Regions from separate parts of the Pseudomonas sp. NLJ1 genome, predicted to be linked through region 1. Evidence: riboswitches for the same ligand, from Rfam matches in the RefSeq annotation. Region 1 holds a riboswitch; the other holds the start of a gene.
What was found. Region 1 has a riboswitch for cobalamin ahead of R9B85_RS00760 (CbtB domain-containing protein). Riboswitches for the same ligand answer to the same signal wherever they lie in the genome.

Region 1 (6,462 bases):
CTGTCACCCGGCAGGTCGGTATCGCAGCACTCGCAGTTTGGGCGTAGGTCCAGCATGGGCATGACTCCTGTTTGCAGGCGGGAAACCGGAGTCTGCTACGCCTGCGGCGAACCTGGCAATGCTCAGTCGCCAGGCCGATACAGGTGGGCGTGCCCGGCGCGATACAAGGCCGACTCGGCAAACGGTGTGTCGCCCAGCACATGGCCCACAAGGATCAGCGCCGTGCGCCGGAAATCCTTGGCCGCGACGCGTTCCACGATATCGCCGAGGGTACCGCGCACCCAGTCCTGGTCCGGCCAGGTAGCACGATGCACCACCGCCACCGGGCAGTGCGCGCCGTAGTGCGGCAGCAGCTCATCGACGATACGCGACAGGTGCTTGACCCCCAGGTGAATCGCCAAGGTGCTGCCATGGCGCGCCAGCTCGCCCAGTTGCTCGCCGGGCGGCATGGGCGAACTGTCGCCATAGCGGGTGAGGATGACGGTCTGCGCTACCTGGGGCAGGGTCAGTTCGCAGCCGAGCAGGGCGGCGCTAGCCGCCGTGGCGGTGACCCCGGGGATGATCTGGTAATCGATGCCCAGCGCTTGCAGGTGGCGGATCTGCTCGCCGATGGCGCCGTACAGGCTGGGGTCGCCACTGTGTACCCGGGCCACATCCTGGCCTTGTTCATGCGCGCTGCGCATGGCGGCAATGATCTGTTCCAGATGCAGCTCGGCGCTGTTGATCACGGTCTCGGCCTGGTGCCCCTCGAGCACGGCGGCCGGCACCAGCGAACCGGCATAGATGATCACCGGGCACTGGCGGATCAGCCGTTGGCCCTTGATAGTGATCAGTTCCGGGTCGCCGGGGCCGGCGCCGATGAAGTAGACCGTCATGGAAAGTCCTTGCGAGAAAGAGGGGGAGGAAGCGTTCAACAGGCCAGGGCGAGGGTAGCCGGGCCCAGTATCTGGCGTTTCAGCAGCAACCTGGCAGTGCCAACCCGCTGGCAGGCCAGGGCCAGTGCCGCACTCTCTGCCACACCCCAGCAGCCACTGTGAGCATGGGCCGTGGCGGAGCGGTGGCTGAGCTGGGGTTCGTAAGGTTGCAACTGCGCGGTATCGTACAGCACCAAGGGCAGGTCGAGGCGTTCAGCCAATTGCTGCAAACCGGGTTCGTCGGCCTTCAGGCTGATGCTGGCGATGCCTTGCAGGTCGGCCAACGCCAGGCCCTGGTTGGCCAGGGCCTGGCGTAGCAATGTTTCCAGCGTATCCGCCGGGCAACCCCGGCGGCAGCCGAAGCCAGCGTAAAAGGCAGGCATCAGGCCTGATTGGAGCGCCGGAACAGCCAGGCGCTGAGCAGGCCCAGGGCCAGCCAGAAGGCGGCGTTGGTCAGCCAGGAGGCCACTTTGAACTGGGTTTCCAACGCTGCGGGGGCAAGGCTTTCGTGCACCTCGGGTTGCGGCGCACCGATCACATGAGGAATGACCAGCAACACGGCGCCAAATGCCTTGAGCAACCAGTGGCGGGCGAACACCAGCAGGGCCAGGCCCAGCGCGGTGGCGCTGGCGGTGCCGACCCACCAGGCCTGGCGTTGCCCCAGGTCGGCGGCGGCAGTACCTGGCAGTTCCGGCGGCAGGCCCAGGGTCGGGGCCAGGCAGAACACTGCGAAGCCGGCCAGGCCCCATAGTGCACCGGTGCCGGCACGCTTGGGTTCGCGCAGGCTGTACAGGGCGGTGAGGATCAGGGCGAAGCCGACCGCGACCACCAGGTTGCCGCCAGTGGTGGACAGCACCCGCTGCCAGCCGTCTTCCGGCGACCAGGCTTCGGCGCTGTGTTCATGGGCTGCCACTTCGCCGGCATGCTCGTGCTGGCCGACCGGGGCTGCGGACTCGTAGGTTTCTGCCTCGAGAATCAGCGGGGCGACCCAGAAGCTTTGCAGCAGGGTCAGCAGCAAGGCCGCCAGCAACCCGCTGAAGCCCGCGGTACGGGCAATGCGTGTGATCATCGGGCGTACTCAGTGGCAGGGGAAGGCGGCGCTGTGGCGGGTGTCGTGGGCGGCGTTGTGCACGGCCTCGATGTGCGAGAAGCCAGCGAAGTACACCAGGCACAAGCCCAGCAGGCTGGCGCCGACGGCGATGACGACACGCTGGCTGAGGGTAACGGGGGTAGTAATGCTGTGTTGCTTGGCGCTGGTGACGGGCATGACGCGTTCCTCTGCTTTTTGTGGGCAACGGGCAAGCGCGGCAGCCCCGAGCGTGGCAGCCCAGGGGAATGCAACAGCGCCCGCCCACCGCGGGGTGTTCATGAACGCCAGGCCGGTCTCCGGGCTTGCGAGGAGGAGCCAGGCTCCTGGAAGGCGTCACCTTCCCATGCCGGGTGATCGGGCACAGTGGTACAGACGCTTCGCTCGCTTACCGTTGCGGGGGCAGCACCGGCCTTGTCCGGCCCTGCTGGAGGGCCTGGGACGCACCGGTTTCCCGTTTCACCCCCATTGGGGGCACCTGAACGCGAGGCATAAGGAGACCATGGGGCGGGGCTGCCGTCAATTGCCAGAATCGAGTTTGCCGGCGCCTCGGCTACTCCGCACCCACAGGGATTGTGAAGCGGACGCAAAGCGCTCCCGGTCAGCCCCGGGCAAACGCCGCCAGCTTGTCCCCATCCAGCCGGTAACGCACCCACTCATCCTGCGGCTCGGCACCCAGCTTCTGGTAAAAGCCGATCGCCGGCTCGTTCCAGTCCAGCACGCTCCATTCCAGCCGCCCACACTTGTTCGCCACCGCCTCGCGGGCAATGTGCTGCAGCAACTGCCGGCCGGCGCCGTCGCCGCGTTGCTCAGGAGTGATGTACAGGTCTTCCAGGTAGATACCGTTGCGGCCTAGCCAGGTCGAGTAGCTATAGAAATACACGGCGAATCCGATTGCCCGGCCATCGCGTTCGCAAATCAGGCTGTGCACGGTGCTGCCCTCGTCGAAAAGGCTGTGCTCGATATCGGCAACGCTGGCGATTACCTCGTGGCGGGCGCGTTCGTACTCAGCCAGTTCGGTGATGAAGGCCAGGATCTGCTCGGCATCGTTGCGAACGGCAGGGCGAATGGTGAGGCTCATGGTGACGGCTTCCTTGGTCTGGGAGTAGCGGTACAGCGATGTGTATCTACACAATTTAGTGAAACTGTACCGGTTGTAGAGGAGGGGACTCCGTTAGTGTGACAGCACCCATAACGAAAGTGGAATGCCTGCCATGCTTGCCTCTGCCGACCTGCTGACCGCCTTCGTGCTGTTCGCCTTCGTGTCTTCCATCACTCCTGGCCCCAACAACACCATGCTGTTGGCCTCGGGTGTCAATTTCGGCGTGCGCCGCTCCATTCCCCACGCCATGGGTATCAGCGTCGGTTTCATGGTCATGGTGCTGGCCGTTGGCCTGGGCCTGGGGGAGGTGTTCAAGGCCTGGCCGGTGCTGTACACGGTATTGCGCTACACCGGCGCCGCCTACCTGCTGTACCTGGCCTGGAAAATCGCCACCTCCGGGGCGGTCGGCACCGCTTCGTCCAGTGCCCGCAAACCGCTGGGCTTCTGGGGCGCGGCGGCATTCCAGTGGGTCAACCCCAAGGCCTGGGTGATGGCAGTGGGGGCAATCACCACCTACACGCCGGCGCAAGGCTATGTGACCAACGTCATTGTCATTGCCGCCTTGTTCGCCCTGGTCAACCTGCCGAGCGTTGGGGTATGGGTGATGTTTGGCAGTGCCCTGCGCAACCTGTTGCAGAACCCGCGTTGGCTGATGCTGTTCAATGTCCTGATGGCCTTGTTGCTGGTGATTTCACTGTACCCGCTGCTGTTTGTAGAATCGGCATTTTCCTGACCCCGCGAGTACAGTAAGCCGATGCAGTTGATCCCCTGGTCCCACGAATGCGCCGAAGGTTTCACCCTGCGGGGCTGGCGAACCCCGGCCAGTGGCAAGCCGTTGCTGCATTTCCTGCACGGCAACGGCTTCTGCTGCCTGGCCTACCAGCCATTGCTGATGCGGCTGGGCGAACATTTCGACCTGTGGCTCAGCGATGTCCAGGGCCATGGTGACAGCGACCATGGTGGGGTGTTTCGTGGCTGGAACCGGACCGCTGCGCTGGCGGTGGACGCTTTCGCAGCCGGGCGAGGCGAGTATGGCGACGTGCCGCGCTTTGCCGTCGGGCACAGCTTCGGTGGCGTGCTCACCGGCCTGATCCTGGCCAGTGAGCCGCAACTGTTCACGCGTGCCGTGCTGCTTGACCCGGTACTGTTCAGCCGGCGCATGCTGGGTGTGATGGGCGTGGCGGCTCTGGTCGGCTTGCACCAGCGTCATACGCTGGCGCGCAAGGCTGCCACCCGTCGCAGCCACTGGCCCGACCGCGAGGCAGCCCTGGCTTCGCTGCATGGGCGGGGTATCTTCAAGGGCTGGACCGATGAGGCGTTGCGGGCCTACGTAGAGCATGCCATCGGTGACTGTGGCGAAGCGGTGGTGCTCAAGTGCCGGCCCAGCCGCGAAGTGGAAATCTTCAGTTCGTTCCCCAAACGCATGTGGGCGAGCCTGGCGGCGATCCGCACGCCCACGCGGGTGCTTTACGGCGAGCACACTTACCCCTTCGTGCCCCATTCGGTGAACCGCCTGGCGGCGCTCAACCCTCATGTCAGCGGCAGGCAGGTTGCCGGCGGGCATTGTTTCATGCAGGAAGACCCGGTCATGGCTGCCGAACAGGTGCTCGGTTTCTTGCAAGGCTGACTGTTCCATGGGTGGAACGATGAATGCCAAACAAGCCTGCTACCGCCTGATTGGCATCATTGATAAGGTTATCTCAACCAAGAGAGGAGCCTTCTCATGAAAACGATTCTGGGTATTCACCGCAGCCCTCACGCCCACTGGGTAGGTGATGGGTTTCCGGTGCGCAGCCTGTTCACCTACGACAACCTGGCCAGCAAGATCAGCCCGTTCCTGCTGCTGGACTATGCCGGCCCTCACGACTTCACCCCCACCAGTGCGCGGCGTGGCGTTGGCCAGCATCCGCACCGCGGTTTCGAAACCGTGACCATCGTTTACCAGGGCGAACTGGAGCACCGTGACTCCACCGGCGCTGGCGGCTTGATCGGCCCAGGTGACGTGCAGTGGATGACTGCTGCCAATGGCATCATCCATGAAGAGTTCCATTCCCCAGGCTTCGCCCGCACTGGCGGTACCCTGGAGATGGTGCAGCTGTGGGTCAACCTGCCGGCCCGGGACAAGCGCGCAGCGGCTGGCTACCAGACGCTGCTGGCCGAGGACATCCCGGTGGTGGCGCTGGAGGGCGAGGGCGGCAGCCTGCGAGTGATTGCCGGTGACTATCGTGGGCATTCAGGGCCGGCGCAGACCTTTACCGCCATGGATGTCTGGGACCTGCGCCTGAATGCCGGTGCAGCCTTGCAGTTGCCGGTTGCCGCCGGGCGCAATGCGGCGCTGGTGGTGTTGCGCGGCAACGTGCGGATCAACGGCGAGCGCGAAGCCGGCCCATCGAGCCTGGTGCTACTTGACCGCGCCGGTGAGGATGTAGCCGTCGAAGCACTGGAAGGCGCCAGCCTGCTGTTGCTCAGCGGTGAACCGATCGACGAGCCGATCGTGGGTTATGGCCCGTTCGTGATGAACAGCCAGGCAGAAATTGCCGAGTCGTTCGACGACTTCCATGCCGGGCGGTTCGGGCAGATGCAGGATGCACGGGACGGTGCGGCGCATTGATCCTTGCCTGAAAAAGCTGGGGCTGCGTTGCAGCCCTATCGCGACACAAGGCCGCTCCTACAGGGAAGCACAACCCCTTGTAGGAGCGGCCTTGTGTCGCGATAGAGGCGCAAAGCGCCCCCAGCACTCAAAAGCCACGTCCGGATTGAAACTATTGGCATTACTGGCATGATCACCCCATGCCCAAGCTCACCCCCTTGCACGCCGTGCGCCGATCATTGCCCACCCCTGGCCGCCACACCCTGTGGCTGCGCTACCATGCCCCTTACCACTGGCCCTCGACCCTGGCCTTCCTCTCTGCCCGCTGCATCCCCGGCATCGAGACCTGTCTCGACGGCACCTACCGCCGTACCTTGGTAACTGCCGGCCGCCACGCCGTGTTGCACGCTACCCCTTCGGGCAGCCAGTACCTGCGGGTCTGCCTTGAAGGCGTCCCGACCCGCGCGCTGCCCGGCCTGATCGCAAGGCTGAGGCGGTTCTTCGACCTCGATGCCGACCCCGCGCGCATCACTGCCGAACTGTCTCGCGATCCACTGATGGCCCGCCTGCTACAGGAACGCCCCGGCCTGCGCGTGCCGCAAGGCTGGGACGCTTGCGAGCAGGCCATGCGCACTGTGCTGGGCCAGCAGGTCAGTGTGGCCGGGGCCATTACCTTGGCCGGCCGCCTGGTGCACCGCTATGGCGTGCCCTTGCGTTTGCCCGCACCGGGCCTGAGCCACGTGTTCCCGGCGTTACCGGTATTGGCGGC
Region 2 (6,462 bases), 140 kb from region 1:
CAGGTAATGCGCGCTCCACGGGCCGATACCTTTGATCTGGCACAGGTTGCGCAGCAGTTCATCCAGCACTTGCCCGCGGCGGAGCAACCCCGGCTCGGCGAGCAATGCATTGGCCAGCGTACCCAGAGTGGCGGCGCGCGCCCGCGGCATGCCCATGCCAACGAACTGCGCAGCCGCCAATACCGGTAACGCCGGGAACACGTGGCTCAGGCCCGGTGCGGGCAAACGCAAGGGCACGCCATAGCGGTGCACCAGGCGGCCGGCCAAGGTAATGGCCCCGGCCACACTGACCTGCTGGCCCAGCACAGTGCGCATGGCCTGCTCGCAAGCGTCCCAGCCTTGCGGCACGCGCAGGCCGGGGCGTTCCTGTAGCAGGCGGGCCATCAGTGGATCGCGAGACAGTTCGGCAGTGATGCGCGCGGGGTCGGCATCGAGGTCGAAGAACCGCCTCAGCCTTGCGATCAGGCCGGGCAGCGCGCGGGTCGGGACGCCTTCAAGGCAGACCCGCAGGTACTGGCTGCCCGAAGGGGTAGCGTGCAACACGGCGTGGCGGCCGGCAGTTACCAAGGTACGGCGGTAGGTGCCGTCGAGACAGGTCTCGATGCCGGGGATGCAGCGGGCAGAGAGGAAGGCCAGGGTCGAGGGCCAGTGGTAAGGGGCATGGTAGCGCAGCCACAGGGTGTGGCGGCCAGGGGTGGGCAATGATCGGCGCACGGCGTGCAAGGGGGTGAGCTTGGGCATGGGGTGATCATGCCAGTAATGCCAATAGTTTCAATCCGGACGTGGCTTTTGAGTGCTGGGGGCGCTTTGCGCCTCTATCGCGACACAAGGCCGCTCCTACAAGGGGTTGTGCTTCCCTGTAGGAGCGGCCTTGTGTCGCGATAGGGCTGCAACGCAGCCCCAGCTTTTTCAGGCAAGGATCAATGCGCCGCACCGTCCCGTGCATCCTGCATCTGCCCGAACCGCCCGGCATGGAAGTCGTCGAACGACTCGGCAATTTCTGCCTGGCTGTTCATCACGAACGGGCCATAACCCACGATCGGCTCGTCGATCGGTTCACCGCTGAGCAACAGCAGGCTGGCGCCTTCCAGTGCTTCGACGGCTACATCCTCACCGGCGCGGTCAAGTAGCACCAGGCTCGATGGGCCGGCTTCGCGCTCGCCGTTGATCCGCACGTTGCCGCGCAACACCACCAGCGCCGCATTGCGCCCGGCGGCAACCGGCAACTGCAAGGCTGCACCGGCATTCAGGCGCAGGTCCCAGACATCCATGGCGGTAAAGGTCTGCGCCGGCCCTGAATGCCCACGATAGTCACCGGCAATCACTCGCAGGCTGCCGCCCTCGCCCTCCAGCGCCACCACCGGGATGTCCTCGGCCAGCAGCGTCTGGTAGCCAGCCGCTGCGCGCTTGTCCCGGGCCGGCAGGTTGACCCACAGCTGCACCATCTCCAGGGTACCGCCAGTGCGGGCGAAGCCTGGGGAATGGAACTCTTCATGGATGATGCCATTGGCAGCAGTCATCCACTGCACGTCACCTGGGCCGATCAAGCCGCCAGCGCCGGTGGAGTCACGGTGCTCCAGTTCGCCCTGGTAAACGATGGTCACGGTTTCGAAACCGCGGTGCGGATGCTGGCCAACGCCACGCCGCGCACTGGTGGGGGTGAAGTCGTGAGGGCCGGCATAGTCCAGCAGCAGGAACGGGCTGATCTTGCTGGCCAGGTTGTCGTAGGTGAACAGGCTGCGCACCGGAAACCCATCACCTACCCAGTGGGCGTGAGGGCTGCGGTGAATACCCAGAATCGTTTTCATGAGAAGGCTCCTCTCTTGGTTGAGATAACCTTATCAATGATGCCAATCAGGCGGTAGCAGGCTTGTTTGGCATTCATCGTTCCACCCATGGAACAGTCAGCCTTGCAAGAAACCGAGCACCTGTTCGGCAGCCATGACCGGGTCTTCCTGCATGAAACAATGCCCGCCGGCAACCTGCCTGCCGCTGACATGAGGGTTGAGCGCCGCCAGGCGGTTCACCGAATGGGGCACGAAGGGGTAAGTGTGCTCGCCGTAAAGCACCCGCGTGGGCGTGCGGATCGCCGCCAGGCTCGCCCACATGCGTTTGGGGAACGAACTGAAGATTTCCACTTCGCGGCTGGGCCGGCACTTGAGCACCACCGCTTCGCCACAGTCACCGATGGCATGCTCTACGTAGGCCCGCAACGCCTCATCGGTCCAGCCCTTGAAGATACCCCGCCCATGCAGCGAAGCCAGGGCTGCCTCGCGGTCGGGCCAGTGGCTGCGACGGGTGGCAGCCTTGCGCGCCAGCGTATGACGCTGGTGCAAGCCGACCAGAGCCGCCACGCCCATCACACCCAGCATGCGCCGGCTGAACAGTACCGGGTCAAGCAGCACGGCACGCGTGAACAGTTGCGGCTCACTGGCCAGGATCAGGCCGGTGAGCACGCCACCGAAGCTGTGCCCGACGGCAAAGCGCGGCACGTCGCCATACTCGCCTCGCCCGGCTGCGAAAGCGTCCACCGCCAGCGCAGCGGTCCGGTTCCAGCCACGAAACACCCCACCATGGTCGCTGTCACCATGGCCCTGGACATCGCTGAGCCACAGGTCGAAATGTTCGCCCAGCCGCATCAGCAATGGCTGGTAGGCCAGGCAGCAGAAGCCGTTGCCGTGCAGGAAATGCAGCAACGGCTTGCCACTGGCCGGGGTTCGCCAGCCCCGCAGGGTGAAACCTTCGGCGCATTCGTGGGACCAGGGGATCAACTGCATCGGCTTACTGTACTCGCGGGGTCAGGAAAATGCCGATTCTACAAACAGCAGCGGGTACAGTGAAATCACCAGCAACAAGGCCATCAGGACATTGAACAGCATCAGCCAACGCGGGTTCTGCAACAGGTTGCGCAGGGCACTGCCAAACATCACCCATACCCCAACGCTCGGCAGGTTGACCAGGGCGAACAAGGCGGCAATGACAATGACGTTGGTCACATAGCCTTGCGCCGGCGTGTAGGTGGTGATTGCCCCCACTGCCATCACCCAGGCCTTGGGGTTGACCCACTGGAATGCCGCCGCGCCCCAGAAGCCCAGCGGTTTGCGGGCACTGGACGAAGCGGTGCCGACCGCCCCGGAGGTGGCGATTTTCCAGGCCAGGTACAGCAGGTAGGCGGCGCCGGTGTAGCGCAATACCGTGTACAGCACCGGCCAGGCCTTGAACACCTCCCCCAGGCCCAGGCCAACGGCCAGCACCATGACCATGAAACCGACGCTGATACCCATGGCGTGGGGAATGGAGCGGCGCACGCCGAAATTGACACCCGAGGCCAACAGCATGGTGTTGTTGGGGCCAGGAGTGATGGAAGACACGAAGGCGAACAGCACGAAGGCGGTCAGCAGGTCGGCAGAGGCAAGCATGGCAGGCATTCCACTTTCGTTATGGGTGCTGTCACACTAACGGAGTCCCCTCCTCTACAACCGGTACAGTTTCACTAAATTGTGTAGATACACATCGCTGTACCGCTACTCCCAGACCAAGGAAGCCGTCACCATGAGCCTCACCATTCGCCCTGCCGTTCGCAACGATGCCGAGCAGATCCTGGCCTTCATCACCGAACTGGCTGAGTACGAACGCGCCCGCCACGAGGTAATCGCCAGCGTTGCCGATATCGAGCACAGCCTTTTCGACGAGGGCAGCACCGTGCACAGCCTGATTTGCGAACGCGATGGCCGGGCAATCGGATTCGCCGTGTATTTCTATAGCTACTCGACCTGGCTAGGCCGCAACGGTATCTACCTGGAAGACCTGTACATCACTCCTGAGCAACGCGGCGACGGCGCCGGCCGGCAGTTGCTGCAGCACATTGCCCGCGAGGCGGTGGCGAACAAGTGTGGGCGGCTGGAATGGAGCGTGCTGGACTGGAACGAGCCGGCGATCGGCTTTTACCAGAAGCTGGGTGCCGAGCCGCAGGATGAGTGGGTGCGTTACCGGCTGGATGGGGACAAGCTGGCGGCGTTTGCCCGGGGCTGACCGGGAGCGCTTTGCGTCCGCTTCACAATCCCTGTGGGTGCGGAGTAGCCGAGGCGCCGGCAAACTCGATTCTGGCAATTGACGGCAGCCCCGCCCCATGGTCTCCTTATGCCTCGCGTTCAGGTGCCCCCAATGGGGGTGAAACGGGAAACCGGTGCGTCCCAGGCCCTCCAGCAGGGCCGGACAAGGCCGGTGCTGCCCCCGCAACGGTAAGCGAGCGAAGCGTCTGTACCACTGTGCCCGATCACCCGGCATGGGAAGGTGACGCCTTCCAGGAGCCTGGCTCCTCCTCGCAAGCCCGGAGACCGGCCTGGCGTTCATGAACACCCCGCGGTGGGCGGGCGCTGTTGCATTCCCCTGGGCTGCCACGCTCGGGGCTGCCGCGCTTGCCCGTTGCCCACAAAAAGCAGAGGAACGCGTCATGCCCGTCACCAGCGCCAAGCAACACAGCATTACTACCCCCGTTACCCTCAGCCAGCGTGTCGTCATCGCCGTCGGCGCCAGCCTGCTGGGCTTGTGCCTGGTGTACTTCGCTGGCTTCTCGCACATCGAGGCCGTGCACAACGCCGCCCACGACACCCGCCACAGCGCCGCCTTCCCCTGCCACTGAGTACGCCCGATGATCACACGCATTGCCCGTACCGCGGGCTTCAGCGGGTTGCTGGCGGCCTTGCTGCTGACCCTGCTGCAAAGCTTCTGGGTCGCCCCGCTGATTCTCGAGGCAGAAACCTACGAGTCCGCAGCCCCGGTCGGCCAGCACGAGCATGCCGGCGAAGTGGCAGCCCATGAACACAGCGCCGAAGCCTGGTCGCCGGAAGACGGCTGGCAGCGGGTGCTGTCCACCACTGGCGGCAACCTGGTGGTCGCGGTCGGCTTCGCCCTGATCCTCACCGCCCTGTACAGCCTGCGCGAACCCAAGCGTGCCGGCACCGGTGCACTATGGGGCCTGGCCGGCTTCGCAGTGTTCTGCCTGGCCCCGACCCTGGGCCTGCCGCCGGAACTGCCAGGTACTGCCGCCGCCGACCTGGGGCAACGCCAGGCCTGGTGGGTCGGCACCGCCAGCGCCACCGCGCTGGGCCTGGCCCTGCTGGTGTTCGCCCGCCACTGGTTGCTCAAGGCATTTGGCGCCGTGTTGCTGGTCATTCCTCATGTGATCGGTGCGCCGCAACCCGAGGTGCACGAAAGCCTTGCCCCCGCAGCGTTGGAAACCCAGTTCAAAGTGGCCTCCTGGCTGACCAACGCCGCCTTCTGGCTGGCCCTGGGCCTGCTCAGCGCCTGGCTGTTCCGGCGCTCCAATCAGGCCTGATGCCTGCCTTTTCAGAACACCCAGAACCGGGACAACGACATCATCCATGTGAAGCTCGACGAACTGATCCGCGCTACAAAATCAGCGGAGCAATCGGTACTAGGCCTCGAATCACTCGACAACCGGGAGATCCATCAACTTCGCAAAGAGTATCAGGCGATGGGCAGACACTGCGAAACGCCTCCACAGCCCCCTCGCGAGCGACAGGCAGACGATGCCGCTCGGGACAATCTGCAGCGCTAGCGGCCTATAAGGTCGTTTTCATCCTGGGAGCTCACCAGGAATTCGGCCAAGGTTTCCGCACAGGCTGAAATGCCATCCAGGAGTACCATCTCAAAGCCATGAGTGTTCTCTGTCGGGATCGCAATGCAACCTGCCCGGGCATCGATCCCTGCGCTCAATACCGCACTCGCATCCGACGCAAAGTCTACGAGCAATGCCGCCTGCGGCTTGTACCCTGCCCTGCGGCCAGCGGCGATCAGGCCTTGTACCACGGTGCGGCTGTAGTAGCCCTTCTGGTCACCGGTATTGATGATCGGGTCGGCTGACAGCTGCGTACCATACTCTTCGAGCACCGGGCCGACCTCGACCGCGATGGTGGTGTCGCCGGGCAACCGGGACGCGGCGTACATGGCACCGGCATTGGATTCTTCCTCCAGTGTGGTGAGCACGAACCACACATCCTGCTTCAGCGCCGCTCGCCTCTCACCCAGCAGCTTCGCACAGAGGATGACAGCGCTGATGGGAGCACGGTCATCGAGAAAATGAGCGGCAACACAGTCCTGCACTTTGAATGGCCGACGCCAGTGCTGGCTGAGCACGACCCGCGTACCTGGTCGAACCCCCAATGCCTGCAGTTCCTGCTTGGTCTTGCGTGTGACTACATGCACATCCTTCCACTGGACGTTTCCGGTCAGCACGTCTCTTCCGTTGGCAGTCCGACTGCTACTGTGCATCGAGCCATACGACAGCACGCCAGGCAGGATCTGCTCATCGCCCAGGATGTCGACAGGGCAGACACCAAAGCTGATCGGTTGCGCTCCCCCGAGGGCAAGCACCTCCAGTGTGCCGTTGTCGTGGACATTCTTGACGATCATCGCGATCTCATCGAGGTGGGCCATTAC

Region 2: it holds a riboswitch for cobalamin, as region 1 does, so the genes downstream of both, R9B85_RS00100 (CbtB domain-containing protein) here and R9B85_RS00760 (CbtB domain-containing protein) in region 1, are expected to answer to the same signal.

What each region holds. Positions count from the first base shown of each region.
Region 1 is NZ_CP137735.1:152,052-158,513, reverse strand. Features, by position in the region: gene R9B85_RS00780 (DUF1272 domain-containing protein) at 1-56, opposite strand, end outside; gene cobM (precorrin-4 C(11)-methyltransferase) at 123-875, opposite strand; gene R9B85_RS00770 (cobalamin biosynthesis protein) at 911-1,297, opposite strand; gene R9B85_RS00765 (CbtA family protein) at 1,297-1,983, opposite strand; gene R9B85_RS00760 (CbtB domain-containing protein) at 1,993-2,181, opposite strand; cobalamin riboswitch at 2,275-2,498, opposite strand; gene R9B85_RS00755 (GNAT family N-acetyltransferase) at 2,603-3,082, opposite strand; gene R9B85_RS00750 (LysE family translocator) at 3,207-3,836, shown strand; gene R9B85_RS00745 (alpha/beta fold hydrolase) at 3,858-4,730, shown strand; gene R9B85_RS00740 (pirin family protein) at 4,827-5,714, shown strand; gene R9B85_RS00735 (DNA-3-methyladenine glycosylase family protein) at 5,894-6,462, shown strand, end outside.
Region 2 is NZ_CP137735.1:16,968-23,429, forward strand. Features, by position in the region: gene R9B85_RS00075 (DNA-3-methyladenine glycosylase family protein) at 1-741, opposite strand, end outside; gene R9B85_RS00080 (pirin family protein) at 921-1,808, opposite strand; gene R9B85_RS00085 (alpha/beta fold hydrolase) at 1,905-2,777, opposite strand; gene R9B85_RS00090 (LysE family translocator) at 2,799-3,428, opposite strand; gene R9B85_RS00095 (GNAT family N-acetyltransferase) at 3,553-4,032, shown strand; cobalamin riboswitch at 4,137-4,360, shown strand; gene R9B85_RS00100 (CbtB domain-containing protein) at 4,454-4,642, shown strand; gene R9B85_RS00105 (CbtA family protein) at 4,652-5,338, shown strand; partial or broken gene R9B85_RS00110 (low affinity iron permease family protein) at 5,351-5,581, shown strand; gene R9B85_RS00115 (M42 family peptidase) at 5,578-6,462, opposite strand, start outside.